Regions from separate parts of the Paenibacillus sp. PvP094 genome, predicted to be linked through region 3. Evidence: riboswitches for the same ligand, from Rfam matches in the RefSeq annotation. Region 3 holds a riboswitch; each other region holds the start of a gene.
The links. Region 3 has a riboswitch for thiamine pyrophosphate ahead of ABIC22_RS21050 (thiamine phosphate synthase). Riboswitches for the same ligand answer to the same signal wherever they lie in the genome.

Region 1 (8,214 bases), 2.9 Mb from region 3:
TATGATGAATGCGGATCACCGTTTTGGAAAAATATAACGAAAAACCCGTGCTATGGAGTTAGCCGGGCTTTTTTCTGTTCTTCTTTCATCCACTCCGAAATCTGCCGTTTGCGTTCGAGGAAAGCCTTCTCTTCCGTTATTTCTTCACGTCTTGGACGATCAAAAGGGACATGTACCTCATGCAGCACGGTCGCAGGTCGGTTGGATAACACATAGATTCGATCCGCAAGCAGCAGTGCCTCTTCGATATTGTGGGTGATAAACAGTACGGATCGGCGGTTTTGTTCCCATATATCGAGCAGCCATCGCTGCATGTCACTGCGTGTCAACGCATCGAGGGCGCTGAAGGGCTCATCCAGCAGCATCAGTTCCTGCGGACTGAGCAGGGCACGTAAAAAGGCTACCCGCTGCTGCATACCGCCCGATAACATGTGCGGATATGCCTGTTCAAACCCGCCCAAACCGACGCTGGAAAGCCACTTCCGTGCTTCCGCAAGCGCTTCTGCCTTGGGTGGCGTATGTGCTGACACTTCCCCGGCAAGCAGCACGTTGTCTTCAATGGTACGCCAAGGAAAGAGAGCGGGCTGCTGCGGCATATAGCTGATTTTGCCCCGCTGCCCGGTAACATTCTGTCCGTTCATGAGAACCTGGCCTGTTTGGGGTTTCAACAACCCGCCAATGATATGGAACAACGTACTCTTGCCGCATCCGGAAGGCCCAACGATCGCTACGAATTCGCCCTGCTCTACGGTCAGGGATAATCCGTTCAGGACTGACAGCTTGTTCCGTCGTTCCCGGAAGGAAGCATGGACGTCCTGTACTTCCAGTGCAGGCAGGCTCTGCTTACCCGAATCGGAGGTAGCGGTAGAAGCAGCAGTGCGGAGTGATTCTTCTCGAGTTGAAATTCCGGCGCTTCCGCCTGGTGCAGGAGGTGCCTGTTCGTTATATTTGAGTGTCATCTCACATTCACTTCCTAACCTTGTATAGTGCTTCTGCTGCGATTTCAGCGCTTCTGTGGTCGCCAGCGAACGAGCAGCTTCTCCAGCAGGGCAATGAACAGGAAGAGCAGCAGGCTGAGCGCGACAATAATCATAATCGCAACGAATAGACGATCTGTCCGGTAAGCGGACTTCTGAAGCATCATGTAATATCCGATCCCTTTGTCGGCTCCGATCCATTCAGCAATAATGGCACCCATAACGCTGTAAGTAGCAGCAATCTTGACACCGGAGAAGATGGAAGGCAGTGCGTGCGGGAGCTCCAGCTTCCAGAAAATTGGGCCGCGTCTCGCTCCCGCCATGCGCATGTAATTCATCATGGCGGCATCCGTACGTGTCAGGCCATCCATGGCAGCGACGGCAACGGGAAAGAAGCAGACCAGGATGATGGTAATAAGTTTGGGCAGCAGTCCGAATCCGAACCAGATCAGCAGGAGCGGAGCGAGCGCAATGGTCGGTATATTTTGACTAAGGATAAGTAAAGGATACAGGGCAGATTTCAGAAATGGAATCAGATGCAGTACCATGGCGATCAGCAGCCCAACCAGCGTGCCAGCGGCGAAGCCAACTAATGTAAGTTGAATGGTCGCCCAGGCATGCATGCCTAGGCGTTCTGCTTGGGAAGCGGCTTCGTGCGCGATGTCCGAAGGTGCGGGCAGCATCCATTTCTCAATATGAAACAGGGAAACGGCGCCCTGCCATATGGCTATAAAGAGAATAACCGCCACAATGGGCGGCCATACACTTTTGAAGTACGTATGCATTAGCGATATTTCTCCGTCAGGGTATCCATGCTGAAGCCGTTCGGGCTGTGGGCGATTTTGATCTGGGAGATGATGCTTGGACTGCCAGCCTCCACGAGCACCTCATGCATTTTACGGACAACTTCCAGCAGTTCCTCCAGTTCACCTTCCATCGTGGTGTCGAGCGCATTAACCTGATATTTCAAGCCAGATTGCTGAATCACTTCGATGGCCCGATCTACATAAGGATAAGAATTTTCGCCATTCGGCGTTTTGGGAATCACTTGAATGCTAAGCAGTGTGCTTGCCATGAGTAATCACGGCTCCTTTCGATTCAACTTTATTGGGGTAGAAATTCGTTCGTATAGGCTTGGGATACGTCGATCTGCTCATCAAGCAGTTTTTTGCTAAACATCCAGTCCGTGTAGTTCTGCCACACTTCCTGTTTTTGCTCACCCCAGCGCGGAGCGTCATCCTTGTATTTCGGGCTCAGCCATTTCTGACTTGCCACCACAAGGTCCTTATCGAGATCAGGTACAGCCTTGATTAAAATGTCTGCCGCTTCTTCGGGATGATCAATCGCATATTGATACCCTTCGGAAGTAGCCTTCATAAACGCCTTCACCAGCTCCGGGTCATTCTGAATGGTCTGCTCGTTCGTCACGAGTACAGGCGTGTAATAGTCCAGCGCATCGGAATAATCCTTCACATACAGCATGTCGAGGGGTTCACCGCGCAGCTCGGCTTCAATGCCGGTCCAGGCATAGAAAATCCATGCAAAATCAATGTCCCGTTTCACTGCGGTAAAAAAGTCGGTGTCGCCCATATTGATATTCTTCACTTTGGACACATCGGCGCCTTCGCCTTCCATTATGGATTGCATAACCGCTTCTTCAACCGGTGATCCCCAGCCGCCATAGGATTTGCCTTCGAAATCCTTGGGTGATTTAATGTTTCGATCCACCGGAGCGGCGAATCCAGACGTATTATGCTGAATGACTGCTGCAATGGAGACGAGCGGAACGTTCTGTGTACGGGCCTGTGTTACACTCTCCTGATAACTTACCCCAAAAGGAACTTCGTTTGAGGCTACCATCGTATCCGCACCGCCGGCTCCCGGCTGCACAATCTCGACATTCAAGCCTTCTGCCTGGTAAAATCCTTGATCCACGGCGGCATAAAGCCCGGTATGATTCGTATTGGGTGTCCAGTCGAGCACGACCTTAACATCCTTCAATGCTGCGCTGTCACCTTCGCTGCTGTTTTCAGTGGTGCTGCTGCCGTTCTGTCCTGCAGGCGCTGCTTCCTTGCTGCCGCATGCAGCGACGGTGACCAGTGTCACACACAAGAGCAGGAGTCCGATCATTTTACGCCATCTCATCTTGTTTTTCTCTCCTTCATATGGTCCGGCCAGTGGCGCGGGGTACTCCTTGGCTTCATATCCAAGCATGGTGCATAAATCCTTCGATTTATACCAGCTATGATCCGGATGACGTACTTTTTGTGTCAAAAAGATACCATCAAAAAAAGCGCCCCGTAATCCGGGACGCGTGCAGGCGTTAGAGAGGTGGCTGCAGCACATGGCTGGGCCAATTCGATATACTCCGATTCCTACGCTGGCATGATCCAGATCAGGTCTAAGGGTTAGTATCTTGATGGGATACACTCTCAGCCGGCCAATTCCGACTCCCCTGGGAAACTATGAAGTTACAGGCATTACTAGGTGTAATTATAGGCCAGAGGCCGGGATGTGTCCAGTCAGGAACTGGATGGAATAGCCAAGGGTGATTTGCCTGTGGGAATGTATCAAATATCAGAAAGGATAAGCAGATCGGACTCGATCTTTGTTTGAAGGCAGACGGGTACATGTTTGATTTACTGAACTTTGATTTTGATCACGTAACTAACGCTGCCTTCAAACCAACTTGCACTGTACAAATAGGTATATATTCCAGGAGTATCAGGTGCTTCGATTGTATGATGAGAATGATCTAGTCTGATCCAACTGTTTAACGCAATCCCCTGTTCAATAAATGTAATTTCTGTAGGAGTCTGATCGAAGGTTATGAAGAGCGTTGAACCGGCAGGTACATTTACAGGGGAGGTTGGCACATCGATTGCTGAAAATTCGTTATATTTCGTATTGTTTTTCCAAGTATACTCGAAATACTCCGCAGGAATGGATAGGGTTGTCTCTTGAACCAGGACTGTGGATTGGGGGAGTGGTTTGTTGCTTAAAGTCACGAGTAAAGATTCTCCTACTAGAATTGAAAAATATACGGTGTAGCATAATGCCCATATGACAGTAATAGCGGCGATCATTTGCATCAGTCTTTTCATGGCGAACTCCTTGAATATAGGGGGGAATAATGCGTGACAGGTCACATTATACCCACGGGTTCCTGGAATTGAATATTCCTTAAACGGTACATGGTTTAACGCTGGAAGAACTCAATCCATTCTTTCTCCGGTCCATAGATGAAGAAATAGCGATAGCCGTTGGGCAGCGTAACGATCTCCCCGTCAATAAACTCGGCCTCCGTCGCCTGGATACGCTTATATTCCGCATCAAGGTCCTCCACGTGGATAGCGAAATGGTGCACCGTTCCTTCGGAAGGCAGTTTATCGCTGTATCCCTGAATCAATTCAATCTCCGTTTCATCACTACCATGGAAGCCAAGGAAAGCGAGCTGAATAACACCATTCGTGTGGGTTACCCGATCTTTCAATTCCAGTCCTACAATCTCCGTATAGAAACGCAGTGTTGTCTCCAGATCACGTACAGCAATGCCGATGTGGTCAATACGTTTTTGAAAACCCATCATGAAAACCTCCCAAGTTCAGAAAATCGTTTCTTACATATTAAGGGATATGATAGATTCCTAATTCCGAGTTGTCAAATATGATTTAAATCAAATTCACAGAATGTTCACTTATGTGGAGATATTCGCGATCTTTATAATTGGCAGAGTAAACAGAGAGGATGAGAGAGAGTTGCCAACCACGAAGAAAGAACATATTTATTTTGGCTTGATGATGTGTACAGGAATGGTCATCGTGATGATGTCCTTCAACCTGATTTACAACGGATTAATCGGTAGATTATCCCCGCTTGAATTACTGTTTCAGTTTGTTTTGTGTTTTGCTATTGCTTTCCTAGTGGAATCCTTTGTTGTCGGTCCGGTAGCCCAGAAAGTTGCTTTTTCACTGCCGTTTGACAAGTCCAACAAGCTTCTCGGTATTGTGGCCATGTCTTGCTGCATGGTTGTTGGCATGGTTTTGATCATGTCCTTGTATGGTATGGTCACGTCTTATTTTGCGAATCAGTTGGTGGGTAAATCGCTCCTCGAAACCTATCTTCACACCATCACTCGTAACTTTAGCCTGGCCCTTCCGCTGCAGCTTCTCATTATTGGGCCCCTTGTTCGCTATGTATTCCGTACATTTATTAAAGGGAAAGAAGTGGTAGCTCCCTTGATCAACAATGAAGCTTAGTAAACCTGCTGAATGTAATTCATAAATTAATGCTAATATTTTTTACTCCAGAAATGAAAAAACCTGCCGCAAACTATTTCCTGGGCAATCATGATGTAGACCATTGAACGGCAAGAGTTTCAATCTACAGTGCGATAATTGAAGCAAAAAGGGCTCCGAAGCATGCGCTGCGGAACCTCTTTACATTATAGCTTAATTGGTGATTTTAATACGATTTGCAAGACGGTAATCAAACGGAACCTACATGTTGTCTGCTCTGCCACTGATAAGCAACCAAGCTGATTACAAGCAGACCTGCAGAAAATAGCGCAAGCATCCATGTGGATTGATTGATGTCCAGATGATCCAGACTCCAACCGGTAAGCAGAGGCAGAATGGCGCCGCCGACTCCGCCAGATGCAATCAGGATACTGGGTGTAGACTCTTCTGTTCCTGGCAGCATTTTGCTGGCAAAAACGAGAGCAATGGAGAAAACCCCTGAAAAAGCCAGCCCAAGCAGGAGAATAATTAGAAAAGCAGACCAGATCTGGTTGGTAAACGGGAAAATGGCCATTAGCAGCACAGCTGCCAGACAGCTGTACAAAATGTACACGCGATACTGGAACTTTTCAGCGATATATCCGGCGAAGAGTCTTCCAACAGACATCGCGATCCAAAAGCAGGTAACACTAAGTGCTGCTCCAGCTTCCTTCATGTTCATTTTTTCAATCAGAATGGCAGGCATGAAGTTGGCAAGACTCATCTCCGTGCCGACATAGAGAAAGAAAAATACAACGAATAAGATCATCAGGGCCAGATTACGGCCTCGATAGATTGAACTGGTAGTGTCACGGTCTGAAGGAGACACACCATCAGAAGCTTCCACCGCATGGATGTGTCCAGCAGCGGCATCTGGCTGGCGCCTGCTGAGTGCATGATCCAGCTCCCCGAATGACATTCTGGCCCAGAAGAGGAATGTCAGTGCTGAACAGACGGCAACGACGAGGAAGGACATGCGCCAGTACCCTGCCGAGATCAGACCGCTGGCGATCAGCGGCATGACCATGGCTCCGATTCCGAATAATACTTCAAGCTTGCTCATCGCAACTGCGGTATTTTCTTTGATGGCGGCAATGATGATCGTACCGATTACGGCTTCAATCATGCCGAATCCGAAACCGGCTGCGGGTGCAATGATGAACATGAGACCCCATGGAGGCAGCAGCATATAGGATAACTCTGCAATGCATAGCAGAGCTGCAGCGATAAGTAACCCGCCGCGTTTGCCAAAGCGACGATTTAACGGAGGGGATAACAGTACACCGCCCAGGAATCCGGCAAATTGGGCAAAGATCAGTGTTCCTCCCTGACTGTAATCTTTGCCATAATGTTCTAGTGCGACAGGCAGAATGGAACCGAGGACCACGTGTGCAAGTCCGATAAGAAAATAGGACAGGCAGCCGATCCATAACAATTTTTTCATGGAGAACTCCTTCTATACCTATGTACAATTTAAGGTCAGCTTACTTTGGCTCATACGTCCGAGTGCAAACAAGTCTATCATAACAGCATGTGTAAGGATTTGGTAGGACTTGCATAGTGGTTCATGGTTCGTATATACTGAGACACAACAATTACAGATCGGAACCATGCCGTTGAAGAGCATCCAACTCGGAGGCGTTATCGCCAGGGGAGCGAATCCATCCCCAAGTTAACCGGAACCGCCCGTTATCGCGGACCAAGAGGCTGGAACAGGGTATCCTGATTCGGCAAGTTGGGTGGCACCGCGAGCAGAGCGCTCCTCGTCCCAAGGGATGAGGGCGCTCTTTGCATTTTTTTAGCCAAAGGAGACGGTGACCATGTTGGACATGAAGTGGATTCGGGCCCATGCAGATGAAGTGCAGGCGGCGGCAGACGGGAAGAAAATCAATATTAGCATTCGTGCATTGCTGGAACGGGATGAGGAGCGCAGAGCGCTTTTGCAGGAAACAGAAGAAGGACGCAGAATGCGGAACACCTTATCAGCGGATATCGGAAAATTGATGCAAGCCGGGGACCGTGAACAGGCCGAAGGATTAAGAACTCAGGTGAAACAGCTGAATGAGAAGCTGGAACAGGTCGAAGCGAAGCTTGCGGACGTGCAGGAGGAAGTGACCCGGCTGCAATGGCTGGTGCCTAATGTCGTATCACCAGATACGCCGTTTGGAGCATCGGACGAGGATAATGTGGAGCTGCGACGTGTGGGGGAAACACCGACATTCGCGTACACAGCCAAGGACCATGTGGAGCTCGGGGAGCTTCATGATCTGATTGATATCCCGCGGGGGGTGAAGATCGGAGGGACACGAAGCTATGTGCTGAAAGGGGCAGGGCTGCTTCTGCACCGGGCTGTTCAGCAGCTTGCACTTGATTTGCTGCTGGGGCATGGGTTCACCCCTATGGAAGTGCCTCTCATGGTCAGGGAGGATGCACTTGTGAACACGGGATTTTTCCCAACAGGACGTGATCAGGTCTATGAGCTGGCAGGGGAGGACAAGTGGCTGGTCGGAACCTCGGAGGTACCACTCGTATCGTATTATGCCGATGAGATTGTGGATGTACAGAAGCCGATCAAGCTGGCTGGTATATCGACGTGTTTCCGCAGTGAGGTCGGGTCAGGCGGCCGTGATGTGCGAGGACTGTACAGAGTGCATCAGTTTGCCAAAGTCGAACAGGTCATTCTCTGTGCACCGGATGCAGAGGAATCAGAGCGTATGCTGCAGGAAATTACCGGACATGCTGAAGAGCTGCTGCAGTTGCTGGAACTGCCTTATCGTGTGGTGGCGGTGTGTATTGGAGACATGTCGCAGAAAACGTATAAACAATACGATATTGAGACATGGATGCCGAGCCGGGGCGCTTATGGAGAAACCCATTCGTCGTCAAACCTGCAAGATTTTCAGGCGCGCCGTTCGAACATTCGCTGTCGAGATGCCGAAGGTAAACTGGCTTACTGCCAT
Region 2 (8,214 bases), 3.4 Mb from region 3:
GCTCTATGATGAACAGGGCCAATCTGCAGGATATCGTCCGCTGCGCCGTTCGCCTAATCTTGTTCTGGCTGATCCTCATATTCTGGCGAGTGCACCAAGGCGGTATTTGGCCGCTGGGATCGGTGACACACTCGTAAAATGGCATGAGTTCGCCGTTAATCTAAGTGGCAACGCCACCAGCCTCACTCTCCGAAACAGTGTCAGCACTGCCAAGCTTGCACTCGATATTCTCGAAGCGCACGCCATCGATGTCTATGAATCCACTGATACAACCGGTAGTACACCTCAATTCCGTGATGTTGCCGACGCCATTATTGTGCTCGCAGGCCTTGTAGGCAGCATTAGCGATGGATCACTTCATGCCGCAATTGCTCATGGGCTACATGATAGCCTCACCAAATTACCCGAAACACACGCTTCACTGCATGGAGAAAAGGTAGCCTTTGGACTTTTCACCCAGTGGATCCTTGAAGGCAAAGCAGGGGATGAGCTTCAGGAGCTGACCACTCTGTTACATAAGCTGAATCTGCCTATCACTCTTGCCCAACTCGGCATACAACAACAGCCTCAGGAAGCTGCTGCGCGCATTGCAGCAGGACTACAGTTGCGGGAAGGCAGTGCGGCACATCTCTCCTTCGGAGTTAGCACGGCGCAGGTAACCGAAGCCATCCTTCAGGCAGACCGCATCGGCCAAAAATTCATAGAATCCAGTCAGTCCAGTGAAAGCAGTACATACACCAAGGAGGTTTCCTCCCTATGATCCGTCCAAACCGCCAGTACACTCTTCCCTTAACTGCCTTTCTGAGCGCGCTTCTGTTGTTGCTGATTTCCGGCTGCTCTGCCGGAACGGATAATCAGGCCGCGGGTACAGGCACAACACCGACAGTAGCATCAGCTGCTTCGAATAAAGACGTTACTATTCGGGTTGGTCAGACCGGATGGGGCAATCTCGAATTGGGGCTAAAAGCCGCCGGACTCGATGACACCCCCTATAAAGTCACTTATAACGTATTTCAGGGAGGTAACCTGATCCTCGAAGCGATGGCTGCAAATCAATTGGACTTTGGTGTGACCAGTGAAATTCCGCCCATTTTTGCATCTCAGGCTGCCAATGGTGGAAACTTCAAAATTATTGCGGTACAACAAGGCAGCACCTTAAATCAGGAGGTCGTTGTTCCCAAAGGTTCTTCTATCAAATCAGTTGCTGACCTGAAAGGCAAGAAAGTTGCTTTCGTAAAAAATACAACAGCCCACTATTTCCTGCTCAAAATGCTGGAGGAAGCCGGACTAACCTGGAGTGATATCAGTCCGGTCGAACTTTCAACAGCCGACGGACTCAGCGCCCTGATTAGCGGGAAAGTGGATGCCCTTGCCAGTTACGGCAATGCCATCATCTCCGCACATCAGAATGGAGCAACAACGCTCGCCAGCGCCAAAGATATCCTGTCAGGCAGCTTCCTTGTAGCCGCGTCCGATCAGGCTATTGCAAATGCGGAACAGAAAGAGGCCCTAGCCGATTATCTGGAGCGAATCAACAAATTCAATGATTGGGCTCGTGCCAATAAGGATGCGTGGGCTCAAATTACAGCAGACAATACCCACCAGCCGGTGGAACAAGCCCTTAAAACCTACACGGATGGAGAAGCACAACGCCCATCACGTATTGTTGCCATTTCTGATGAGGCAATCAAGTCCGAACAGGACGTAGCAGATACGTTTCAGCAAGCGGGAATTTTTGGTCAGGCAGTCGATGTGAGCACATTCTGGAGTGATGCACTTCAAGATCAACTTCCAGCTCCAGGTAGTCAATAACGAAGGAAGCAAGGAGGTAGGCATAACGTGCGGTCCAAAACCTTTAACCGGGCATGGTTTAACCAGTTCATTCCTTTTGTTGTACCCCTACTCATTCTGGCTCTGTGGCAATGGCTGACTGCATCCGGAGTTGTTGCAGCCAATATTTTGCCCCGTCCCGCTCAAGTACTGGAGGCCTTCATTCGTCTGCTTGGTAACGGTGAACTACTGAACAATATCAGTATTAGCGCCAGACGAGCTTTGGGAGGATTCCTCATTGGTGGGGGTCTGGGTTTTCTGCTGGGAGTGCTGAACGGCATCTCCTCCCTTGCGGAAAAGATCGCCGACTCCTCGGTACAGATGATCCGTAACATTCCGCATCTGTCATTGATCCCCCTCGTTATTGTGTGGTTCGGGATCGGTGAAGAAGCAAAATTATTTCTCGTTTCACTGGGTGTATTCTTTCCGGTATATCTGAATACGTTCCACGGCATACGATCGGTCGATCCCGGTCTGATTGAAATGGGCAAAGTATATGGCCTCAGCCGTTGGTCCCTTTATAAAGACATTATCCTACCTGGTGCACTGCCTTCCATTCTCGTGGGTATTCGTTATGCACTTGGCATTATGTGGCTGACCCTTATCGTAGCCGAGACGGTTGCGGCGGATGCGGGGATTGGCTACATGGCGATGAATGCGCGGGAATTCATGCAGATGGATGTAATCGTCTTAAGCATTCTGCTATATGCCCTGCTGGGCAAGCTGTCCGATACCATCGCCAAATGGCTGGAACGGCGCTGGCTGCGCTGGAACCCGGCTCTATCCCGCAAGTAAAGCCAAAGGAGCGTGAATTGATCCATGAGCACAAGTCAGATCAGTCCTTTTCTTCAAGTAGATAGGGTTCAGAAATCGTATGATCAGCGGACAATTCTATCCGACATCAATGTCAATGTAAGACAAGGGGAATTTGTAGCCATCGTTGGACGAAGTGGTTGTGGCAAAAGCACTTTGCTGCGTCTGATCGCCGGGCTGGAATCCCCCTCTTCCGGAAGCGTTATGCTGGGCAACAGAAAGCTTGGCAGTACAGCACCAGAGACACGGTTTCTGTTTCAGGAAGCCCGACTGCTGCCTTGGAAATCCGTGCTCGACAATGTACGGCTGGGAATCCCCGACAAGAACAAGGAAGATGCACGCCAGTCGCTTCGCAATGTAGGACTTGGAGAGCGTGAAGGTGACTGGCCGGGGGTATTATCTGGCGGACAAAAACAACGTGTTGCCTTGGCACGGGCACTCGCAAGTCATCCGCGTTTACTGCTGCTGGATGAACCGCTGGGTGCATTGGATGCATTGACCCGAATTGAAATGCAGCAATTAATCGAACGCTTGTGGGTAGAAGAAGATCTGACTGTCATTCTGGTCACTCATGATGTCAGTGAGGCGGTTGCGCTCGCTGACAGGGTGCTGTTAATCGAGGATGGTCATATAACGATGGATACCCGAATTACGCTGGAGCGTCCACGTGTTCGGGACAGCGGGTTTGCTCATTTTGAAAATCTTATTCTAAATCGCTTGTTGACTCCTCCACAAGAGACACCACAGCAGATAGCCCAGAAACAGATATCATTCTCGATCTAATTCCACTGGAAAGAAGGTATGATTATGCAATCCCTCTCAACCGTTCCCTCTCCTCCTGTTAAAGATCTGTTAAATCAAATTCCGGCTTATACACCTGCCAAATCCATGGAACAGATCCGGCGGGAATTGGGACTGGAAAGTGTAGATCGACTTGCAGCGAACGAGAATCCGTTTGGCTCTTCTCCCCTGGCAGCGGAAGCAGTCAGATCGCTGAGCTCCGATCTTCTGGCTCAATACCCCGACGGTTCCAGCCAACTGCTGCGAGACAAACTTGCGGAACGTCTGGGTGTGCGTACCTCCCAACTGGTATTTGGCAGTGGATCATTCGAGCTCCTAACCCTTACCGCCCAAGCCTATCTTAATCCCGGCGAGGAATCACTCATTCCGGTCCCCTCCTTTAACTGGTATAAGGGCGCTACGCTGCTGGCAGGCGGGGTTATTCATGAAGTGCCTTTGGTCAACCATTCACTGGACCTGGAGCAATTCCGGCAGCGGATCAATGCTTCTACCCGAATCATCTGGCTGTGCAATCCGAATAATCCAACCGGAACCATTTTCACGGCAGATGCCCTGCTTGGTTTACTCGAACATGTGCCCTCCCATGTCGTGGTTGTCCTGGACGAAGCGTATTATGAATTTGCGGAAAGTGAAGATTATCCTGATACGGTTAAGCTGCTGGAGCAGTATAATAATCTGATTATTTTGCGAACCTTCTCCAAAATATATGGACTTGCCGGCCTGCGAATTGGATATGGCATCGGGAATGAAAGCATCATTGAAGGCATTAACCGGGTCAAGCTGCCCATCAGTTTGACAGCCATCTCCCAAGCCGCTGCTTCAGCCAGCCTGGATGATCATGAATTTGTTTCTCATTGCCTGCACTACAATCGTCAGGGACGGAAAACGTTAATGCAGTCCTTTGATCATTGGAAGTTACCCTACATCCCTTCCGAAACGAATTTCATGATGGTGGATCTGTTGCAGGATAGTGGCCCGATTACCAAAGAATTGTTAAACAGAGGCATCTCTGTCCGCGGCGGTGCCGAATTCGGCATGCCTACCTGGCTTCGGATTACGATTGGCACACCTGAACAGATTGCCCGTCTGATCGGTGAGCTTGATTCACTGTTACATTCAAACAATTAGAATAGGTCACTTTCCTAACTTCTTTACGCACACTTCTTTTAAGCCGCCCTCTTTACATCTCGCGGGCACGTGATATATGCTGTGTACACAACTGCATATCTTGAACGATTGCACTAGGGGAGCCTTGCGGCTGAGACGAATAAATGTATTCGGACCCTTTGAACCTGATCTGGATCATACCAGCGGAGGGAAGTGGAGCGGACTTTCAGTTAACGGATTTTTTTCATATTCATATGAACATGAATGTCGGTTGAACTTAACAGGCCCACTCATTTCTCCGGAAATGGGCGGGCTTTTTCGCATTTACTTACATACAGATCGCAAACAACGTGCATTTCCGTTCAGGCAGTTTTTATTCCAAGGGGGTCAAGGAACCAAATGAGCAACGATGTACAGATTGACAACATGACCTTTACTTTTCCGGATCAGAGACATTCCCCCATCCTCTCCAATGTGTCGATGTGTGTAAAAAAGGGAGAGTTCGTCTCGCTGATCGGCTCCAGCGGGTCGGGCAAGAGCACACTCTTCAAGCTGCTGGCAGGCTTGCTTGAACCGACAGACGGCACGATCGAAATTGCTGGGGTGCCGCCTGGACAGCGACTTGGGCGAGTCGCCTACATGCCGCAGAAGGATTTGCTGTTATCCTGGCGGACGGTTATGGAGAACTGCCTGCTTCCCTCGGAGCTTGCCCCGAGGAAGCAGGACAAGGTGAAGCTGCGCGCTTCCATTATGGCCGGACTCGACAGATTCGGCTTATCCGGCTATGAGCATGCCTACCCGGACGAACTGTCCGGCGGCATGAAGCAGCGGGTCGCCCTGCTGCGCACGTTGTTGACAGGAGGACAGCTGATGCTGCTGGACGAACCCTTTGGCGCGCTTGACGCCATGACCAAGCGGGAGATGCATCGCTGGCTGCTTGAATTGTGGGAAAGCCTCGGCAAAACGGTGCTGTTCATCACGCATGATATTGAAGAAGCCCTGTTATTAAGTGACCGGATTGTCCTTCTCACTCCTGGTGGTCGGCAGCTGCTGGACATGACGGTGCCTCTACCCCGTCCGAGACACTCGGACATGGTCTACGATCCCGATCTTATACAGATGCGACAACGGTTGGAGGAACAACTACATGCGAAGCTTTAACGTCAGCAGATGGCTTGCCCGCTACGGCCTGTTCGCTGCGCTTCTTCTCCTGATGCTGGTCAGCTGGGAATGCATCGTGCGATTGGGCTGGGTCCCTTCTTTCATCATCCCTGCACCTACATCAATAGCGAGTTCTCTAGTTGAGCATCGGCATCTGCTCCTGGGAACCCATCTGCCTGCCACATTGGTGGAGGTTGCGGTTGGCTTCGGCTTGTCCATCGTTGCCGGAAGCGCTCTGGCAGCAGGCATGCACCTCAGCCGTTCGATTGAAAAGGCGCTGTATCCCTTCATCGTAATCAGCCAGACAATTCCACTGATTGCCCTGTCTCCTGTATTCATTCTGTGGTTTGGCTACACACTCTGGAGTAAGGTCGCTGTGGTGTTTCTGATCGCATTCTTCCCGATTGTGGTCAGCACCTATGATGGTCTCCGTCAAGGCGACCCGGAACAGCGCGAACTGCTGATGACCATGGGAGCAAGCACGTGGGATCTGTTCCGCAAGCTTCAGGTACCTCTTGCGCTGCCCTCTTTCTTTTCCGGATTGAAGATGTCGGTGGTGTACTGCGTGGTCGGCGCAACCATTGGCGAATGGCTCGGAGGCAGCAAAGGACTTGGTTATTTCAGCCGCAGAATGTCCAGCAGCATGAATACCGATGCAATGTTTGCATCCATTCTGCTGTTATCCCTGCTGGGCATCGGTCTGTTCGTGCTTATTGCCTGGCTGGAGCGAGTCCTCGGATTGAAGCGGAATGCAGAGCATGCACGCAGAGGAAAGTCGATTAAAAGGCAATCGGCAATGAGATAACAAGTGCTGCTCCTTCCTGTCGATCTCTTTAAAACATATCAGCGATTGGAACCAAACAAAAATGAAAGAAACGAGGCCCATTTATCCATGAGAAAGAAGAAACTCATTCACATCCTGCTTCCTGCCCTCATCTGTTTATTACTGATCGTCAGCGGTTGTGGCAATACGGGTGCGAACCCATCATCGTCCGATTCCGATCCCCAGGTACAGGGCACAGATTCAACAACAACCGGATCGTCGTCTGGTGACCATGATTCATTGTCCATCATGCTCGACTGGTATCCGAATGCAGTCCATTCCTTTATATACGCAGCACAGGAGAATGGATATTTCGCAGACCAAGGTCTCGATGTGGACATTCAGATGCCTGCCGATACAAATGATGCACTCAAACTTGTAGCCGCTGGCAAAGTGGACCTGGCGCTGAGCTATCAGCCGCAAATTTTGCTAGCCCGTGGAGAAGGCATTCCCGTACGATCCATCTCCGCTGTCGTTCGGCATCCACTCGTTCATCTGCTGACGGAAACGGACGGCAACGTGAACTCGCCCAAAGATCTTGAAGGACTGACGGTAGGATATTCCTCCGTTCCCCTATATGAAGCCATGGTGCGTACGATGATTAGTCAGGATGGCGGCGATCCAGACCGCATGAATTTGGTGGATGTCGGATTTGATCTGATCCCTTCGCTGGCCTCCGGTCAGGCCGATGCGATCATGGGTGGTTTTATCAATCATGAACAGTTGATTCTTGAGAAAGAAGGTCATCCCGTTAAGTCAATTAACCCCGTCGATTACGGCGTGCCGGATTACTACGAACTCGTTCTTACAGCAAGCGTCGAGGGAATTGAGGCGAAGAAGGATCAGCTCACCCGCTTCGTCAAAGCGATCCAGGAAGGTCAGAACTATGTGACCGAGCATCCGGAAGAAGCATTGAACATCCTGCTCGCACACGAAAATGAGACGTCCCCGCTGGATCGGGAAATTGAAACAAAAAGTCTGGACATTCTGCTGCCGCTCATGACTGAAGAAGGTATCCTGTTCGGCTGGCAGGAACCTTCATCCTGGGAAAACGTGCGGAAGTGGCTGGTACAACGTGAATTGGTTCCGGATTCGGTACAGTCCGAGGATGCGTTTATCAACTTGCAGGAGAAGTAAAAAGTACAGTTGCTGCTAAAAAATAATGGCTTATCAGGAGGGAATTTCAAATGTCATATCTGGCACGCGTTCGTACTCAAAATCCACTTGTTCACAATATCACCAACCTCGTGGTTGCTCCCTTTACGGCCAACGGTCTGCTCGCACTGGGCGCCTCTCCCTTCATGGCCTACGCACATGAAGAGGTAGCCGATGTCGCTAAAATGGCCGGAGCGGTCGTGCTCAACATTGGCACACTCGATGACCAGGTTGTTCAGGCCATACGCCTCGCCGGACAATCGGCCAATGCCCATCATGTGCCAGTTGTACTTGACCCGGTGGGAGCTGGCGCTACGGCCTATCGCACGGATACGGTTCAGATGCTCGTGCGCGAGCTTCGACTTACCGTACTGCGGGGTAACGTAGCGGAAGTCGCCAATGTCATAGGCGAGAACTGGAGCATCAAGGGTGTCGATGCAGGCCAAGGCGAAGGTGACCGCACCGGAATCGCCGAGCGGGCAGCACAGAAGCTTGGCTGTATTGTCGTTATCACTGGACGCGAG
Region 3 (8,214 bases):
TATCAACCTTAACACGCAAATGTTTAATATATACGTCAACTACATTGGTATCCATCGCAAAATCATACCCCCACACTTCCCTTAGAATTGCACTCCGTGTACACGCCTCATTCACATGCCTGGCCAAAAATTCCAGCAGTTCATATTCCTTTGGTGTCAACATGAGGTATTCCCCTGAACGGCTTACCCTGCGTGAACGCAGATTCACTTTAAGATCATGCACAACGATGACCTCCTCATCCGTTCGGGCTGCATTCGAGAAGACGCGGAGTAAATTTCGAATTCTCGCCATCACGATTTTCCACTGAAACGGTTCAACAATTACATCATTTGCGCCTTGATCAAGCCAAGCGACTATCTGTTCCGGGGTTGCCTGTGGTGTAATCACGATAATAGGAACGACGCCTTCCTTATACTCCATTAGCCATTGCAGTTCCTCGACAATTGAATTGTCGTGCTCCTCATCCACTATGCCAATAATCATGCTGCAGGTTTCCAGCTGGGCGTCCTGTTCCTGATACAGTTCTTCCCATTTAATATCAAAAACGGAGTAACTCTCGGTACACAGCACTTCCTTAATCGAGTTCGTTCGGTCTTTGGCACCAATAAGTAAAATGGACGTTTTCATTTCGTTTCACCCGGCCTGTCTCAACCGCTGTCAAGGTGTAAAATGACCAATTCGCTTATCATTTCCACCTGGAGTACAGCAACCTATTGTTTGCTTAGCATGCCGTAAAACGAAAAAGTCCATTCCCCTATAGGGAACAGACTGTTGAATTTAATCATTTAGCCAAAATATCGATGTACGAGTGTTCGAGCTTCTGCAGTATCTTTTGTGCCATGAACCAGAACACGTCCATCCTGAAAAATAACCAATCGATGCACACCTGTCGTAAAAGAGATCAGGAACGGATTGACTTCAACGGGTCCTTCATCAAGCCTCCTCAGACGCTCAGCCGTATCTTGAAGATTCAGCTTCATGGAGCGAGAAGGACGAATCTGAACTGTATCCCTACCGCATAACACATCGGTTTTCTCCAGATTTGCAGCGGAAAGGTATGGATAGGAAGCGGTATTTCCGCAGGAAGGACAATCTGCTTTTTTGGCACCATCCACATTTATGGATATGTACTCATTCCGCCATACATCAAACGACAACAGCTTACGCCGCAGCGCACCTTCATTACCGCTAAGCAGCTTCATCGCTTCTGCTGTCTGGTTCGCCGTTACCATCTGCACAGCCTGGGGTATAATCCCCGATGTATCGCAAGTATCTCCACCGAGCGGTACCTCGCCAAGTAAACAGTTCAAACAAGGGGTATCCCCGGGCAGGAACGTATACGTGATACCATAACTCCCCACACACCCCCCATAAATCCAGGGAATGCGGTATTTCTGGGACATGTCATTAATCAGCAGCCTTGTATCAAAGTTATCCGTGGCATCCATGATAAGATCTGCATTTTGAATGAGATCCTCCAGCTCGTCTGCACGGACATCCATCACCTTGCCTTCAATGACAACCGAGGAGTTGATATCGAGCAGGCGTTTTTCGGCCGCCATGGCTTTTGGCATTCGCTGAACTGCATCCTGTTCAACATAGAGCTGCTGTCGCTGCAGGTTGCTCCATTCCACATAGTCCCGGTCCGCAATGGTAATGTGTCCAATACCTGACCTGGCGAGCGTCTCTGCAATGCCGGTTCCCAGTGCACCGGCACCCACGATAACAACCCTGCTGTTGTTCAGTCTGCACTGACCTTCTTTGCCAAGCGGAGCGTATCGTTCCTGTCTCGAATATCGATCACTTTGCTCCGTTGAATTTGTTTCTTCTATCATGTATGAACCATTCCTTCCGCCGGACTGCTGGCTGCCGCATAACGCTTAACGGGTATCATGCCTGCCTCATAAGCAAGTCTTCCCGCTTCAACTCCCATTCGCATCGCTTTTGCCATTTTAACCGGATCTCCCGAACCGGATACCGCCGTATTCAGCAGCACACCATCCGCCCCCAGCTCCATGGCATAAGCAGCATCTTTGGGGGAACGCAATCCGGCATCCACAATTACAGGAACAACCGCTTGCTCCATTATGATTTCCAGGTTGTACGGGTTGATAATGCCTCTTCCTGCTCCGATCGGTGAAGCTCCTGGCATGACTGCATGAACCCCAAGCAGCTGCAGCCGTTTGGCTAAAATCACATCATCCGAGATATAAGGCAGTACGATGAATCCTTTTTCCAACAGGATCTCGCAGGCCTTGTACGTTTCGATCGGATCTGGCAGCAGTGTGATCCCATCTCCGATCACTTCTACTTTTATCATATCACAAAGTCCTGAGGCACGGGCAAGTTCAGCGATTCGGACGGCCTCTTCTGCAGTGGAAGCACCCGCGGTATTAGGGAGTAAAGTGAATCGCTTCAAATCGAGTGTATCAAGGAAGTGGCGTTTATCCCGATCTTCCAAGTTGAGGCGTCGAACTGCAAAAGTCAGCACTTCGGTTCCTGACGCTTCTACCGCTTGACTCTGTATATCCAAATCGTCAAATTTGCCCGTACCCAACAACAATCTAGAATGAAATGAATGATGTCCTATCTTCAGCATGTTTTAACCGCCTCCCACAAAATGTACGATCTCAATTCGGTCTCCGTCTCTTAAAACGGTCGATGCATGGTGCTCCCTCATCAGAATTTGGCGATTTAACTCAACCACCACAGTTTTCACCTGCAAATTAAAAGATTGCAGTAGCTGATCTACATGATTTAAATCGTCCTCAATGTTCATGCTCTGCCCGTTTACGATGATGTTCACTGCATAATCTCCTTTCTGCTCAAACGCTCCGGACTCAATTCATCAATGCCAAGCTCCTCCGAAGAATGGCCAGCCATCAGATCAGCCATCAGGCTGCCGGTAATTGCGCTAAGTAAGATGCCATTTCTGTAATGTCCAAACGCGGTATATAACCCGGGTACGCATTTACAAGCTCCCAGATAAGGCAAACCGTCAGGGGTTGATGGTCGAACCCCTGCCCAGGCACGGATAAACTGGGCTTGCTGTATTCCAGGGACCCACCCTGCTGCGGATGCAAGCAGCTTTTGAATGCCTTCAACAGTAACTTCCCGATCTGAGCGCCCCGGTAAACTGGTAGCTCCGATCCAAACTTCGCCGTTTGCTTTGGGGACAATGTATACATTATCTGCATAAACAGTCTTGTCAGGTCTGTAATCTGCATCATGTTTCGCAAATTGTATTGCTGCAATTTCACCTTTCACTGGAAGAGTGGGCAGGTTAAGACCCACCTGCTTCAATATCTCTCCACCTTGTAATCCAGCTGCGACAACAACATGTTTACACGTTAATCTTCCAATCGACGTTTCCACACCCTGGATTCCACTCGAGTCGGCAATTAGACTTACATTCTGTACACCTTCGATTACTTTGGCTCCCATTGTTTGAGCTGCGCCCGCATAGGCACGTGCCAAATTGACAGGGAGAAGTTCACTTTCTGAAGCTCTATACAGAGCCCCGAAAGCTTCCTTGCTTATCCATGGGGCTTCACGTTGAAGATTGGAATGATCCCACCACATTTGCTCTGTAGGCAAAACTGTACTTCTTCTCGAATCGCTATACTTTTTCATCTCGGCTTCATTCCGAAATGGTGTAATAAATCCACTCTGCTGCAGGCCAATTTCAATGCCGCTTAGTAGTTCAAGCTGTTCTTTTTGCTGATGCAGTCGTTTTCTACTTTCATATGCTAGCTTTGACATCACAGTAGTATGAAACGTCTCGCTGTCTGCAGCTAACATGCCCGCTGCCGCAGAAGATGTCTCACTTGCAATACGCGCACGCTCGATTAAAATCACTTCTTTACCTCGTGAAGCTAGCTCATACGCGATGGCACAACCTATAACGCCTCCTCCCACAACAATAGTTTCCGCATGAAGCTTGCCACGAATTTCTCCACGTATTTGTGTCGTACAACCTGCTCCATTTCGGTAAATGCTGCCTCTTCGTCTTCGGCCTCTTGCTTCTCTGCTCATTCATTCACCTCCGTTATTCATTCGATAGCCCGCTTCAAGGCTGCTGCCGCGCTTTCCGGATTATCACTGGCCCAGATAGAAGATATTACTGCGGCACCACTTGCACCAGCTGCACGTACAGCTGCTATGTTTGCCGGTCCAATACCGCCAATGGCAATTACGGGGATGGAAACAGCTGAGCATATTTCAGACAGTGCATATATCCCTCTCGGCTTGCTCCCAGGTTTACTGCTGGAGGAAAATACATGACCATAAAAGAGGTAATCCGCTCCCCGTTCTTCAGCTACTCTAGCTTCGTGAAGAGAGTGAACAGAAATACCGAGACGAAGTCGATCGCTTTTGTTCAGGCTGCTGCCTTGAGTAGTCGCCATATCGGACTGGCCCCAATGAATCCTCTGAATGAAAACATGTTTTTCCAACTTATTCAGCTCACATAGACCATTGATTACGATCCTGTCAGATGGAATTCCTGCGTTCAGCAAACTATGAGCCCATTGAATTTTTTGTTCAGTGGTTAGATGTTTTTCCCGAATGTGGATATAGTCAAGCCAAGGCCATGCATCCGCTGCAATCTTCAGAAAACGTTGTTGATCCCCTACCCCTGGCGAAACAGCATGCAGTTCAAACGATAGTGAATTCACAGGTTTTTTAAAGGTATCCGTTTGGTTTCACCTTCCTTGCCGTCACAATATGTAAGCACAAAAAAGCCACTCCCGTAGGGAGTGGCCGCGATAACATGTCCAGTTAGTTAAATGAGCTTTACATGCCAGTTGTCAGGTATACAAGCTATTAAACCATAGCCCTGATATATACGAGATACCTTCATGTTCCACTTGTGAGCATTCACATTCGCTACAAAATCGAATATTAATTTGCCCATATCATTAACTAAAACGCGCCACTTCCCTACGCTGGTATAATCCAGATCAGGTGCAAAGGGTCCGGAATCGCATTATTCCATCTCAGCCGCAACGAGCGGCCCCCCTAGTGATCGTATGAAGTTGTAGCCTATGTTACCATAGTCACCTTTTTTTGTCACCGTTGATTTTTCAAACTCATGTTGATGAATGTTTTGATTGTAGAGCACTAAATTGCTCCGCAACAACTAGTTTTTCTCAGACCAGGCTTCGACGTCCCATGTCTTGGTGACCCAATCCTGATAAAATTCAGGTTCATGGGAAACGAGCAGTACTGTACCTTTAAATTCTTGCAAGGCTCGTTTTAGCTCCGCTTTTGCTGTTACATCCAGGTGATTTGTCGGTTCATCAAACAGGATCCAGTTGCTTTCACGCATCAGAAGCTTGCACAAGCGAACTTTCGCTTGTTCTCCCCCACTAAGTGCACTCAGCGGACGAGTGATATGCTCGTTTTTCAAACCACAGCGGGCCAAATGCCCGCGTACTTCATTCTGAGTTAGATGGGAGAATTCGTTCCACACATCTTCAATTGGCGTAATGTTGCCAGCCCGAACTTCCTGTTCAAAGTAAGCCGTTTCCAGATAATCCCCCAGGAACGTTTTACCACTGATCGGCGGGATTTTGCCCAATATGGTTTTAAGAAGTGTCGACTTACCTACACCGTTACATCCAACAATGGCTATTTTCTCACCACGTTCAATGGTCATTGTCATCTTAGGCAGCAAAGGGTAGGAATAACCTATCTCGAAATCAATTCCCTCGAATACTGTTTTGCTGCTGGCACGGGCATCTTTGAATTTAAATGTCGGTTTTGCTGCTTCATCCGGGCGATCGATTCGTTCAATCTTGCCCAGCTGTTTCTCGCGGCTTTTGGCACGTCCGGAAGTGGAGGCTCTTGCCTTGTTACGCTGAATGAAATCTTCCTGTTTCTTAATATATTCCTGCTGTTTCTCATAAGCGTCGATATGTTGTGCTTTTTGCATATCTGCCATTTCAAGAAACTTATTGTAGTTGGCAGCATAACGCGTCAATTTAGCAAATTCCAGATGATAAATCACGTTAACGACTTCATTCATGAACTCCGTATCATGCGAAATCAGAATAAATGCATAAGGGTAATCTTTCAAATATCGAGTTAACCATTCAATGTGCTCCACGTCCAGGTAGTTTGTTGGCTCGTCCAGCAAAAGAGCCGTCGGTTTCTCGAGCAACAACTTGGCGAGCAATACTTTGGTCCGTTGTCCCCCGCTTAGAGCAGCGACGTCACGATCAAGCCCAATAGCGGATAATCCGAGGCCATTTGCCATTTCTTCCACTTTTACATCAATCAAATAAAAATCGCCCTGCTCAAGCTGCTCCTGGATTTCACCCATTTCTTCCAGCAGTTTTTCAAGCTGGTCTGGGTCTGCGTCAGCCATCTGGTCTGTAATGGCCATCATTTCTTTTTCCAGTTCAAGCAGGGGAAGGAAGGCATCTTTTAAAACGTCGCGGATTGTTTTGCCAGGAGTCAGCTTGGTATGCTGATCCAAATATCCGTAACGGACTTTTGGTGTCCACTCTACTTTCCCGCTGTCTTTCAGCAATTTTCCGGTCAAAATGTTCATTAAAGTGGACTTTCCTACACCATTTGCTCCGACCAGGCCTACACGCTCTCCTGCAAGTAAACGAAAAGATACATTTTTAAATAACGTGCGGTCACCAAAATTGTGACTGACGTTCTCCACTGACAATAAACTCATGAGATGAGGTTGCTCCTATCTATTTAACATTACTTTTATTCGGTATTGTTGATACCGGTCAAGTTCTGAACTGAAACCCTATTTTAGCACAGGACCTGCCTTTTCTGAAAGCAATGTAGTAGGCGCAGCAGTCATACTCAGTGAACAACCTTGTTAATGTAACAATTCCCCTCAAAATACCCCGCTGCCGCAGCCTGCTTCACATCGGTAAAAACTTCTTCAGCTCGGAAGTTATTCTTACAAGTTGCTGGATAATAATATTTTATGCCGGTAGAAGGTTCTATCCCTCCAATGACTGCTGTTCTTTTAACCAACCTTCCTCCTCCGATGGCATAGGTGTTTACCTTCTGGCTCCCTACAGGCAAGCCCTGAATAAAGGCCATGATCCCCGTATCATTAATTGTATTGTACCAATCCTCCTGAGAAATAAGAGGCAAGGTAAACGTATAGGATATCCCGTTTCTTCTTGCAAACTCATTATGCCGATTAATGACTTCGGCGAGATTCTCCTGTACGCTCATGACGATGCGAGTTTGTCTGACCTGCTCAAACGAATCTGAATTTTGCAGCAATGGAATTCCACTAGTCGAAGCGAGTTCCCTTTGAAAACCTTCAATCCATTTACCCTGAACGGCATCATAAGCATATACATAACCGTCGAGTGTAAAATTAATGCTGCTGCCGTCTGAATCTGAATATGTATAAGGCATTTTAGGACTCCATACCTGGTGGTACGAATCATCAATCTCACCAGTCATCTCCGCTTCCTTAGCTAAGATATAATGACCATCGTAATCCAGTACAACTATGGCCGGTATGTAATCCAACAGTGCTTGTATTGCCTTTGGATCGTCATGTATGCCCATATTTAAGGCCATCGTCTGAGTGAATGTCTGAAGAGCCAGTTCTTTATCTGCCTTTACGAATTTGGTGGAATCATATCCTGCCTCACTGTTTTGCTTCTCATTCTGGTGCATTACGTTTCCAGCGTCCAATACAGCTGTTTGGAGGGCTGATCTATACCTTTGATTAAGAAGCTGAGCTTCATCCGCATCATGGGTATTCCGAGAAACCATCCAAAAAAAGGGTAGAAATACCAGAACAAACACAATGGACAAATCAGTAATCTTCATTGAGAACCATGCCTCCATATGTGGTAAACACTGCTGCCGCAGGAGCCGTACCATTCAGCCACTCGCGAATCAGCATGGCTGATGTCGGATTGGTATTTTTAAGTGTAATCGTGAAAAAGTCACCCATGGTCAGTGTGTATCTACGAAGCGGATCATCGGCTGCGTACGTGCCCGAGACAGGGAACAATTTTTCTAAGATTTGCGCTGAGTAATATGCATCCTGTACCGTCTCATACGTTCCTGTAAATGTACCTTGATCCATCAGATCCGTGTAGTGAGGAACATATTTTTTGTGCAGATGTTCCATGGTAATCTCGTAAACATTGCCTGTTCGCGCCAGCTGTTCTTCAAATTCGGCATACATCCCAGGAGAGATATAACCTTTCGTT
Region 4 (8,214 bases), 3.2 Mb from region 3:
CAACGCGATCGAGATGAGCGGCCAAGGCTGCATTCAGGATCTGTGGAGCCGCTACTTCTCGTCAGAGCACATCCCTGCATCGGAAGCACCCCGATACGGCTGCTATACAGATTATACCGATGGTATACACGGGGAATACACCATCCTCGTAGGCCACGAGGTAGCTGCGGATGAAACGTTACCAGCTGGCATGAACTCGGTTGAATTGCCACCAGCAACATACGCCGTATTCACCTCCCGCAAGGGTCCAATGACAGAAGTTGTAGGTGAAGCATGGGGCGCCGTTTGGGGCTGGAGCCATCAGAACGAGCGAACATTCACGGGCGATTTCGAGTTATATGATGAACGGAGTATGGATCCTGCCCATGTTCAAGTCGATATCTATATTGCGGTAAAACAAGCTAGGCCAACTACAGAATAATGATAATTATCATTTACATTTCTTAATTAACGTTGCACAAGCCATCCAGCTCGTTGGATGGCTTTTTTTGGTGCTGCTCCCCTCTCTCGCCTGCAAAACACGTATAAAACGACCCCCATCCCACTTACGACAACCGACTATGGTACCAAGTTAGTTAGCTACAATGATACCTACTCTCCCAGACAATTTGTCTTATTTTCGACACAATTGACATTCCTGAAACTGGGACTATTCACTTAACACCCGATTCGATCCTCCCATATCAAACCTTGTATTTCAGGTTCTTTATTCCTGAATTTCCCTAAAACCGTTTACAACACCTGAATACGGGGTAAAATCACTACAATCCAATTGGAATTACGTCATAAATTCCCGATTTCGTCTAACAAGTCACATGTACCTATATGCGCACTTGGAACGACTACCTGTTCAAATACATAGCCCATATAAGATGAATTTAATATTTACACCCCAACGGAGAGGGCAGGACTCACTGAAGAAGCGAAGCGCTCGCCTTTATCACCGGATTTTCCCCTTAAAGAGGGAATTCAAAAAATCTGGGGATAACAGCGATCGGAAGAGGGTACTGCAATCGCAGTGTTAAGTGTAACGTTTATAGGCTCAACTTATATATCTACCAAAAGGAGGAACCAAGATGATCCGCATGCCTATTCAGCAAATGATCCCGTACCACCATCAATATCCGCGCAACACGGCGACCACTGCTCCCAAAAAGGAGAATGAGAACACTCAAGGTCTATCCTTTCACGAGATTCTGCAGCAAAAAATGGCTCAAAAGAACGCATCTCCTTCCATGCGATAAAATGAAACCTGACTGTATTGGAGTCTGATTATAGAACCGTCCTTCTGCCGTTTGGTGGAGGGACGGTTATTGGCATTGGTTTAAACGCTGTACAGTTCCCGGTCGCGTTCCTATAATGGATTAATATCCGCAGCACTCACGACTCACAAAAAGAAGCATTGGCGAAGGGGATGTCATTATGATCACAATCGGCTGTTATCACGCTCACTACTCCAACATCGCACTCATTGAAGAGGCGCTCGCCCCCTATGAAGTGGAACTTGTGCATTATGTTGATCCCGGTCTGGATCGCCTTAAGCAGGATACGAACTTCTCAGACGCTGTCATTCGAGAAAAGGTATCCCAGACATTAAAGTGGATTGCCCAATGTCATGCAGATGCGATTCTGGTCACCTGTACCCTATTCGCTGCAGTACTGGCGCACGAAGCACAGCAAGTCTCCATCCCCGTTATCGGTATTGATGATCCATTATTGCAGAAGCTGCAGCAGGATTCGCAGGAATACATTCTAGCTTTTACCAATCCTGCAACGGTTGAAGGAACGATGGCGCGGGTGAATGAAGCACTACAGCAAGGTGAAACTAACGGGCAGGCAAACGTTGTGGCTGCTTCGAGAACAAAGGCCGCATTAATTCCTGGTACATTTGAGCTGATCATGCGCGGCGATAAGGAAGGATATATGGAGGCGGTGACAACGGGCTTGCAGCAACTAGCTGCACAGTCACCAGAGAAAACCATTGTAGCTGCTCAGCTATCCATGGCTCCCGCAGCTGCCTTTGCTTCAGCAAATACGGGAAGTGAGATTTACAGCCCGCTCGCATCGCTGGCATCTTATTTGGAGCAGCAATTGAATATCGGTAGGCGTTAGTTAGGGGCCGTTCTTCTCCCAGTAGTGGAGAGAACGGCTTTTATATATCTTAGGCTGCCCAAATTGCGCTGTAATGGCGCTTAGGTTCGGGTTCGGTATTCCTCAGCCTTTTCCTGCATTCCGGCTGCCACAGCCTCATTCTCGGATAATCCTTTGTCTGCGGCAAAGGCACGAATATCCTGCGTAATGCGCATGCTGCAAAATTTAGGTCCGCACATGGAGCAGAAATGGGCCTCCTTGGCCCCTTCAGCCGGGAGTGTCTCATCGTGATAGGACAGCGCACGTTCCGGATCCAGTGACAGGTTGAACTGGTCCCGCCAGCGGAATTCGAAGCGGGCCTTCGACAGCGCGTCATCCCGGCGCTGTGCACGCGGATGGCCTTTGGCCAGATCAGCGGCATGTGCCGCAATCTTGTAAGCAATAACGCCTTCCCGGACATCATCCTTGTTCGGCAGGCCCAGATGTTCCTTTGGTGTCACATAGCAGAGCATCGACGTTCCGAACCAGCCGATCATCGCCGCTCCAATGGCTGAGGTAATATGGTCATAGCCTGGTGCAATATCGGTTGTCAGCGGACCAAGTGTATAAAACGGTGCTTCCTTGCAGATCTCCATCTGAAGGTCGACATTCTCCTTAATCTTGTGCATCGGCACATGTCCTGGCCCCTCAATCATCACCTGCACATCATGCTTCCACGCAATCTGTGTCAGTTCACCAAGCGTAGCAAGTTCAGCCATCTGGGCTTCATCATTGGCATCATAGATGCTGCCCGGGCGGAGTCCATCTCCGAGAGAGAAGGCTACATCATACCTTTTCATGATTTCACAGATTTCCTCAAAATGCGTGTACAAAAAGTTCTCCTGATGGTGCGCAAGGCACCATGCCGCCATAATGGAACCACCTCTGGATACAATGCCGGTCATCCGTTTGGCCGTCATCGGTATGTAACGCAGCAGTACGCCTGCATGGATCGTAAAGTAATCCACACCCTGCTCTGCCTGCTCAATGAGCGTATCCCGGTACAACTCCCAGGTGAGTGCCTCGGCTTCGCCATTCACCTTCTCCAGCGCCTGATACAGCGGCACCGTCCCGATTGGTACCGGAGAATTGCGGATGATCCATTCCCGGGTCGTATGGATATCCTTGCCCGTGGAAAGATCCATTACCGTATCGGACCCCCAGCGTACCGCCCAAGTCATTTTCTCCACTTCTTCTTCAATCGAAGAGGATACGGCAGAGTTTCCAATATTCGCGTTGATCTTTACGTGGAAGTGACGTCCGATCAGCATCGGTTCGCTCTCTGGATGATTAATATTGGATGGCAGAATGGCCCTGCCGCTCGCCAGCTCCTGCCGGACGAATTCCGACTCCACGCCTTCACGAATAGCTGCAAACTCCATCTCAGGGGTAATGATGCCCTGCCTCGCATAGTGCATTTGGGTGACACAGCGTCCGGATTGTGCACGGAGCGGTTTGCCGCGGAGGCCTGGATATTCTTCAGCTCCGGTTCTCTTCCCTCCAGGCTTAAGCCCGTTATCCTCCGGTTTGACGGTACGTCCCTGGTACGCCTCTACATCGTTTCGTTCTGTGATCCAGCGTGCACGCAAAGCTGGCAGGCCTGCCCGGATATCGGCGTGAAATCCGGGGTCCGTCATAGGGCCGCTCGTATCGTACACGCGCAGCGGCTCGTTATGCTCCACCCCTTGGGGTGTATTCGTGTCATGAAGGGCAATTTCACGCTCCGGTACAGCAATGTCCGGCCGTGAGCCCTGAATGTAAACTTTGCGGCTGCCGGGAAACTGTTGCACCCGTCCGGCCGCCACTGTTCTCTTTTCCAACCCCTGTCCTGAATGTTCCTGTGCCGTTGTTCTGTTGTTTGTGTTCATCGCTACCTCTTCCTCCTCGTTGGTCGTCCCATGGATGGGCCAGTTTGATCGCTCGTGCACCCGTTCCATATCATCCACGCATAGGCAAGAAAAGAGCGGCCAACTTCCGAAGAAAGAACATTACAGCGGCATAGCGCAGACAGAATCTGGCACAGGCATAATCGGGTTATACCCAACTCCAGCTCTCCCGCAAAAGAAGGGAACCGCCTCTGCTGCGGTTGATCGCTTGACACTGTATATAAAAAAGCCGGTTCCCGAGGGAACCGGCCTATGTCCATCACCCCATAACAAGCCTGATGCCAAGCTCCCTCAAGTGGAGACATGCCAAAGGCTGGATTATGCAGTGTTCGTGGTTGTATCGCCGATTACTTCCCTACGCTGGTATGATCCAGATCAGGTGCAAAGGGTCCGGAATCTCATGCGATCCCGTCTCAGTCCGGACAATTCGGACTCCCCCAGTAACGTTAACAGTTGCGGTATGTGTACCGCAGTTCCATATTCAATTCATTCCAGCCCCGCTGGGCTGTCCATTACAGACTAGCGCAAGCCAGTCAGAAATACAACCCTTTTTCTTCCAGACACGCCGGATCAGGACAACATGAGACCCATCTGCGCGGCTGCTTCCTTCAGTACAGGTGCATATTCGTGCAAAGTTTCCTGGGACAGGCGGCTAACGGGACCCGATACGGATAGTGCAGCAGCAATATTCCCCTTTCGATCCATAATAGGAACCGATACTGCAGCCGCTCCAGGCTCACGTTCTTCGTAGCTGGTCGCATATCCATTCTCCCGGATATCACCCATCTGGGCCAGATAAACTTCGGGATCGATAAATACGGGCCATTCGGGACCATTCATCAGTTCCTCCCGGTCTTCTTCCGTCGCAAATGCCATGAGTACCTTGCTGGATGCCCCTACGGATAGAGGAAGACGTACGCCAACCGGAGCCACCCGCCGGATGGCCTGATCACTCTGAACAGCCTGAATACGGATACGCTCACTGCCATCCCGCAGGTACAGACTGACCGTTTCTCCCAAACGATCTCTGAGCCGCTCCATTGCAGGAAGCAGCAAAATGGCAGGATCATCACTGCGGGACATATGAGCAGACAGCTCCCAGATTCGAATGCCGAGCCTGTATTTCTCAGTGGCCGCATCGCGAATGACGAAGCCCTTCTCCTCCAGCGTCGCCATCAGACGATGAACCGTACTTTTGTGCAAACCAATCTGGCTCGCAATTTCTGTGAGTCCAAGATCGCTCCGTGTGGTAAAACATAATAATATATCCAGCGCCCGTTCCACAGCCCGGACGGTTAGTTTGCGGTCTTCCATGGCATAATGCCCTCCTCATGTTTCATCACATGAAACTTGGTTACATAAATTATATGAGAAACGATCTCATCTGTAAACCAAAATGAGCCAAATCATGACGATAAGAAGTGTAAATATTTTCTTTTTATAAGACTAAATCCCCTGCAATTTGCACCATCAGGAAATGTTACCCATATATCTTTCGGACTATATAACAATTGCGTAACAAATGCCTCCAATCAATTGACTTTGACTATATGGAAACATACGATAAAGATATATAAGCAAGACTTTGCTGCACAGGCAAGCAAGGACATCAAGCCATATGATCTGATCTGAACTCGTTGTTATCTTCAATTGATCTGAATAAGGAGGGGCAATCATGTTTCCGACATCCCAGAGCGAAGCCCCGCTGCAAACGAAAGTGTCCGACCTGCCTTCTTCGTTATCACCGAGGCTGATCCGGTTCAAACATATTATCGTAGCGTTGCTGCTCTCCGTTGTATTTTTTCTGCTCTTTTGTTTCATTGCCTTACACGGCTATATTGCTTGGGTACTATCCAACCCGACCGTAGCTCCCGTGTTCTCCAATCCAATGCAGGCCAAGAACATGAAGTACGAGGATATCACGTTCCCGGCAGCAGATGGCAGCCGTACGATGCAGGGCTGGTATATCCCCGCAGACACGGATGTCAACAAAACCATCATCTTCAGTCATGGATATGGGGCCAATCGGGAGGAAACCTGGGTTCCCATGTATGACCTGGCTCACTATGCCCACCAGCTCGGGTTCAATGTAGTGATGTTTGACTATGGTTTCGCCTCTCAGGTGAACAAGGCAGTCGCTACAGGGGGCAAAGCCGAGTCCCAGCAATTGCTTGGTGCCATTCAGTTCGCCAAGCAGCGCGGTGCTCAGGAGCTTGTCGTCTGGGGATTCTCGATGGGCGCAGGCACAGCATTACAGACGGGGCTGCTCACCGAGAACGTGGATGCCATGATTCTCGACAGCACTTTCCTGCTAGAGCCGGATACGCTGTATCACAACATTCATAATCAGATCGATCTGCCGCGACAACCCACTTTGCAGATCATGAATCTGTTATTCCCGGTTCTGAATGGCACCGGATTACAGCAGATTCCGTATCAGGAAGTCAAAAAGAAAGACTATCCGTTCCCCATCTTCTTCATTCACGGAACGGAGGATGAGAAGGCTCCATATCCGATCGCCGAGCTTCTCGCCGCCAACCAGACGAACACCTACTCAGAGGAATGGATCGTACAGGACGCGCATCATGAGCTGATCTTCAGGGAACATCCGAAGGAGTATCTCCGCCGTGTCTCTACGTTCCTGAGTCATGTGACGAAGACAAGCAGCGACGATGTGGAAAATACCAATGCCGGAGGAGAATAAAATCTTCCGGTCATCAGAGCCCCCAAGGGGCTCTTTTTTATGCACACATAGGACAACATGGCAGGCGAATATACTTTTGGGACGATTATAAATGGTTAATCACACCGTATCCCTTGAAGGCCGATATTACATTTTAATTGAATGGAGGTTTGCCGCATATGAATTGGTCTGGCTATGGACCCTTGCTGCCTCTGCGCATTCTGGAGGAGATAAGGTTCTGGAAGGAGCAGGAGAAAGAGCATACCCTCGTTATTCGGGCACTGGTTCCCGATCTGGAGCCTACTTATGTGAAGCTGCTTGAAGAATGGGCAGTGACGTTTGAAAATACCGAGAAGGTAGCCAACCAGCTGTTGAAACAGCTGTTACCCGGAACCCATCCCCCTGCCCCTTACATCATCGGAAGCGTAGAACAGCTTGTTGCCTCTTCACGTTCACAATCGCGGGAGTTCATCAGGCAGCTGTACGTCCTGCTTGAGCAAAGTGCCGCTGTGCAAGCTGTCCCGCTCGCTAAGGCAGTCATTCTGCACTTTATCCGTGAATCGGAGTATTTCCTCGGCGTACTCGATACCTTGATTCAGCCTGGAATCATGCGGGATTCGATAAGTGATGCACCCTTTCCTTTGGATAAGTATGTTCAATTGTCAGGACGCACCGAGCGTGAAGCAGCGGAGGAGCCGTCATCCATCGCTGGGAAAACTAACGCTCCGTCAGCTCCATCAGCTCCCGCACCTTCATCTTCTTCTTCACAGGTGCAGTCTTCAGAGGTCTCCGGTCTATCGCCTTCTTCCGGTACTACAGAGAGCATCACCTTACCTTCTACACCTCCTGTGAAGGAGAGACCTGTTCCGATTGGAGGCCACACGCTGCCTCCTCTGCCCTATGCCTATAACGCACTCGAACCACATATTGACGAAATGACGATGCGCATTCATCACGATAAGCACCATCAATCCTATGTGGATGGACTCAATACAGCCGAGAAGAAACTGGCAGAGTCACGTAAAAAAAATAATTTCGAACTCGTCAAACATTGGGAACGAGAACTTGCCTTCAATGGTGCAGGCCATTATCTGCATACGATCTTCTGGACGATCATGAATCCCAGAGGCGGCGGCAAACCTTCCGGATTGCTTGCTGAACAGATCAAACGGGATTTTGGCAGTTATGAGGCATTCAAAAATCAATTCACTGAAGCCGCTAACAAAGTGGAAGGCAGCGGCTGGGCTCTCCTTGTCTGGAGTCCACGCGCTCACCGTTTAGAAATTTTACAGGCGGAGAAGCACCAGAACCTGTCCCAGTCCGACATCGTACCTCTCCTGCCGCTGGATGTATGGGAGCATGCCTACTATCTGAAGCATCAGAATGAGCGCAAGAAATATATCGAGGACTGGTGGAATGTCGTCTATTGGCCTGCGGTGGCTGAACGTTATGAAACGGCACGCAAGCTGTTGTGGCCACCCTACTAGAAACGAAAAGGGAAAAGGGAACAAGAGA

Region 1: another riboswitch for thiamine pyrophosphate. It lies ahead of ABIC22_RS07490 (ABC transporter substrate-binding protein); the one in region 3 lies ahead of ABIC22_RS21050 (thiamine phosphate synthase).
Region 2: another riboswitch for thiamine pyrophosphate. It lies ahead of ABIC22_RS05555 (ABC transporter ATP-binding protein); the one in region 3 lies ahead of ABIC22_RS21050 (thiamine phosphate synthase).
Region 4: another riboswitch for thiamine pyrophosphate. It lies ahead of thiC (phosphomethylpyrimidine synthase ThiC); the one in region 3 lies ahead of ABIC22_RS21050 (thiamine phosphate synthase).

Annotation. Positions count from the first base shown of each region.
Region 1 is NZ_JBEPOM010000001.1:1,617,502-1,625,715, reverse strand. It holds gene ABIC22_RS07505 (ABC transporter ATP-binding protein) at 51-959, opposite strand; gene ABIC22_RS07500 (ABC transporter permease) at 1,004-1,762, opposite strand; gene ABIC22_RS07495 (thiamine-binding protein) at 1,762-2,052, opposite strand; gene ABIC22_RS07490 (ABC transporter substrate-binding protein) at 2,082-3,122, opposite strand; TPP riboswitch at 3,332-3,444, opposite strand; gene ABIC22_RS07485 (hypothetical protein) at 3,617-4,081, opposite strand; gene ABIC22_RS07480 (VOC family protein) at 4,177-4,563, opposite strand; gene ABIC22_RS07475 (DUF2798 domain-containing protein) at 4,736-5,236, shown strand; gene ABIC22_RS07470 (MFS transporter) at 5,466-6,698, opposite strand; gene serS (serine--tRNA ligase) at 7,075-8,214, shown strand, end outside.
Region 2 is NZ_JBEPOM010000001.1:1,177,298-1,185,511, forward strand. It holds gene ABIC22_RS05530 (iron-containing alcohol dehydrogenase family protein) at 1-760, shown strand, start outside; gene ABIC22_RS05535 (ABC transporter substrate-binding protein) at 757-1,812, shown strand; gene ABIC22_RS05540 (ABC transporter permease subunit) at 1,840-2,625, shown strand; gene ABIC22_RS05545 (ATP-binding cassette domain-containing protein) at 2,650-3,426, shown strand; gene hisC (histidinol-phosphate transaminase) at 3,451-4,572, shown strand; TPP riboswitch at 4,678-4,780, shown strand; gene ABIC22_RS05555 (ABC transporter ATP-binding protein) at 4,951-5,712, shown strand; gene ABIC22_RS05560 (ABC transporter permease) at 5,699-6,517, shown strand; gene ABIC22_RS05565 (ABC transporter substrate-binding protein) at 6,605-7,672, shown strand; gene thiM (hydroxyethylthiazole kinase) at 7,723-8,214, shown strand, end outside.
Region 3 is NZ_JBEPOM010000001.1:4,560,474-4,568,687, reverse strand. It holds gene ABIC22_RS21075 (winged helix-turn-helix domain-containing protein) at 1-628, opposite strand, end outside; gene ABIC22_RS21070 (ThiF family adenylyltransferase) at 787-1,836, opposite strand; gene ABIC22_RS21065 (thiazole synthase) at 1,833-2,600, opposite strand; gene thiS (sulfur carrier protein ThiS) at 2,604-2,807, opposite strand; gene thiO (glycine oxidase ThiO) at 2,804-4,036, opposite strand; gene ABIC22_RS21050 (thiamine phosphate synthase) at 4,054-4,677, opposite strand; TPP riboswitch at 4,923-5,032, opposite strand; gene ABIC22_RS21045 (ABC-F family ATP-binding cassette domain-containing protein) at 5,142-6,692, opposite strand; gene ABIC22_RS21040 (hypothetical protein) at 6,830-7,825, opposite strand; gene ABIC22_RS21035 (hypothetical protein) at 7,812-8,214, opposite strand, start outside.
Region 4 is NZ_JBEPOM010000001.1:1,406,009-1,414,222, forward strand. It holds gene ABIC22_RS06510 (zinc ribbon domain-containing protein) at 1-421, shown strand, start outside; gene ABIC22_RS06515 (hypothetical protein) at 1,077-1,244, shown strand; gene ABIC22_RS06520 (hypothetical protein) at 1,423-2,112, shown strand; gene thiC (phosphomethylpyrimidine synthase ThiC) at 2,193-3,998, opposite strand; TPP riboswitch at 4,352-4,465, opposite strand; gene ABIC22_RS06530 (IclR family transcriptional regulator) at 4,587-5,330, opposite strand; gene ABIC22_RS06535 (alpha/beta hydrolase) at 5,692-6,720, shown strand; gene ABIC22_RS06540 (Fe-Mn family superoxide dismutase) at 6,879-8,186, shown strand.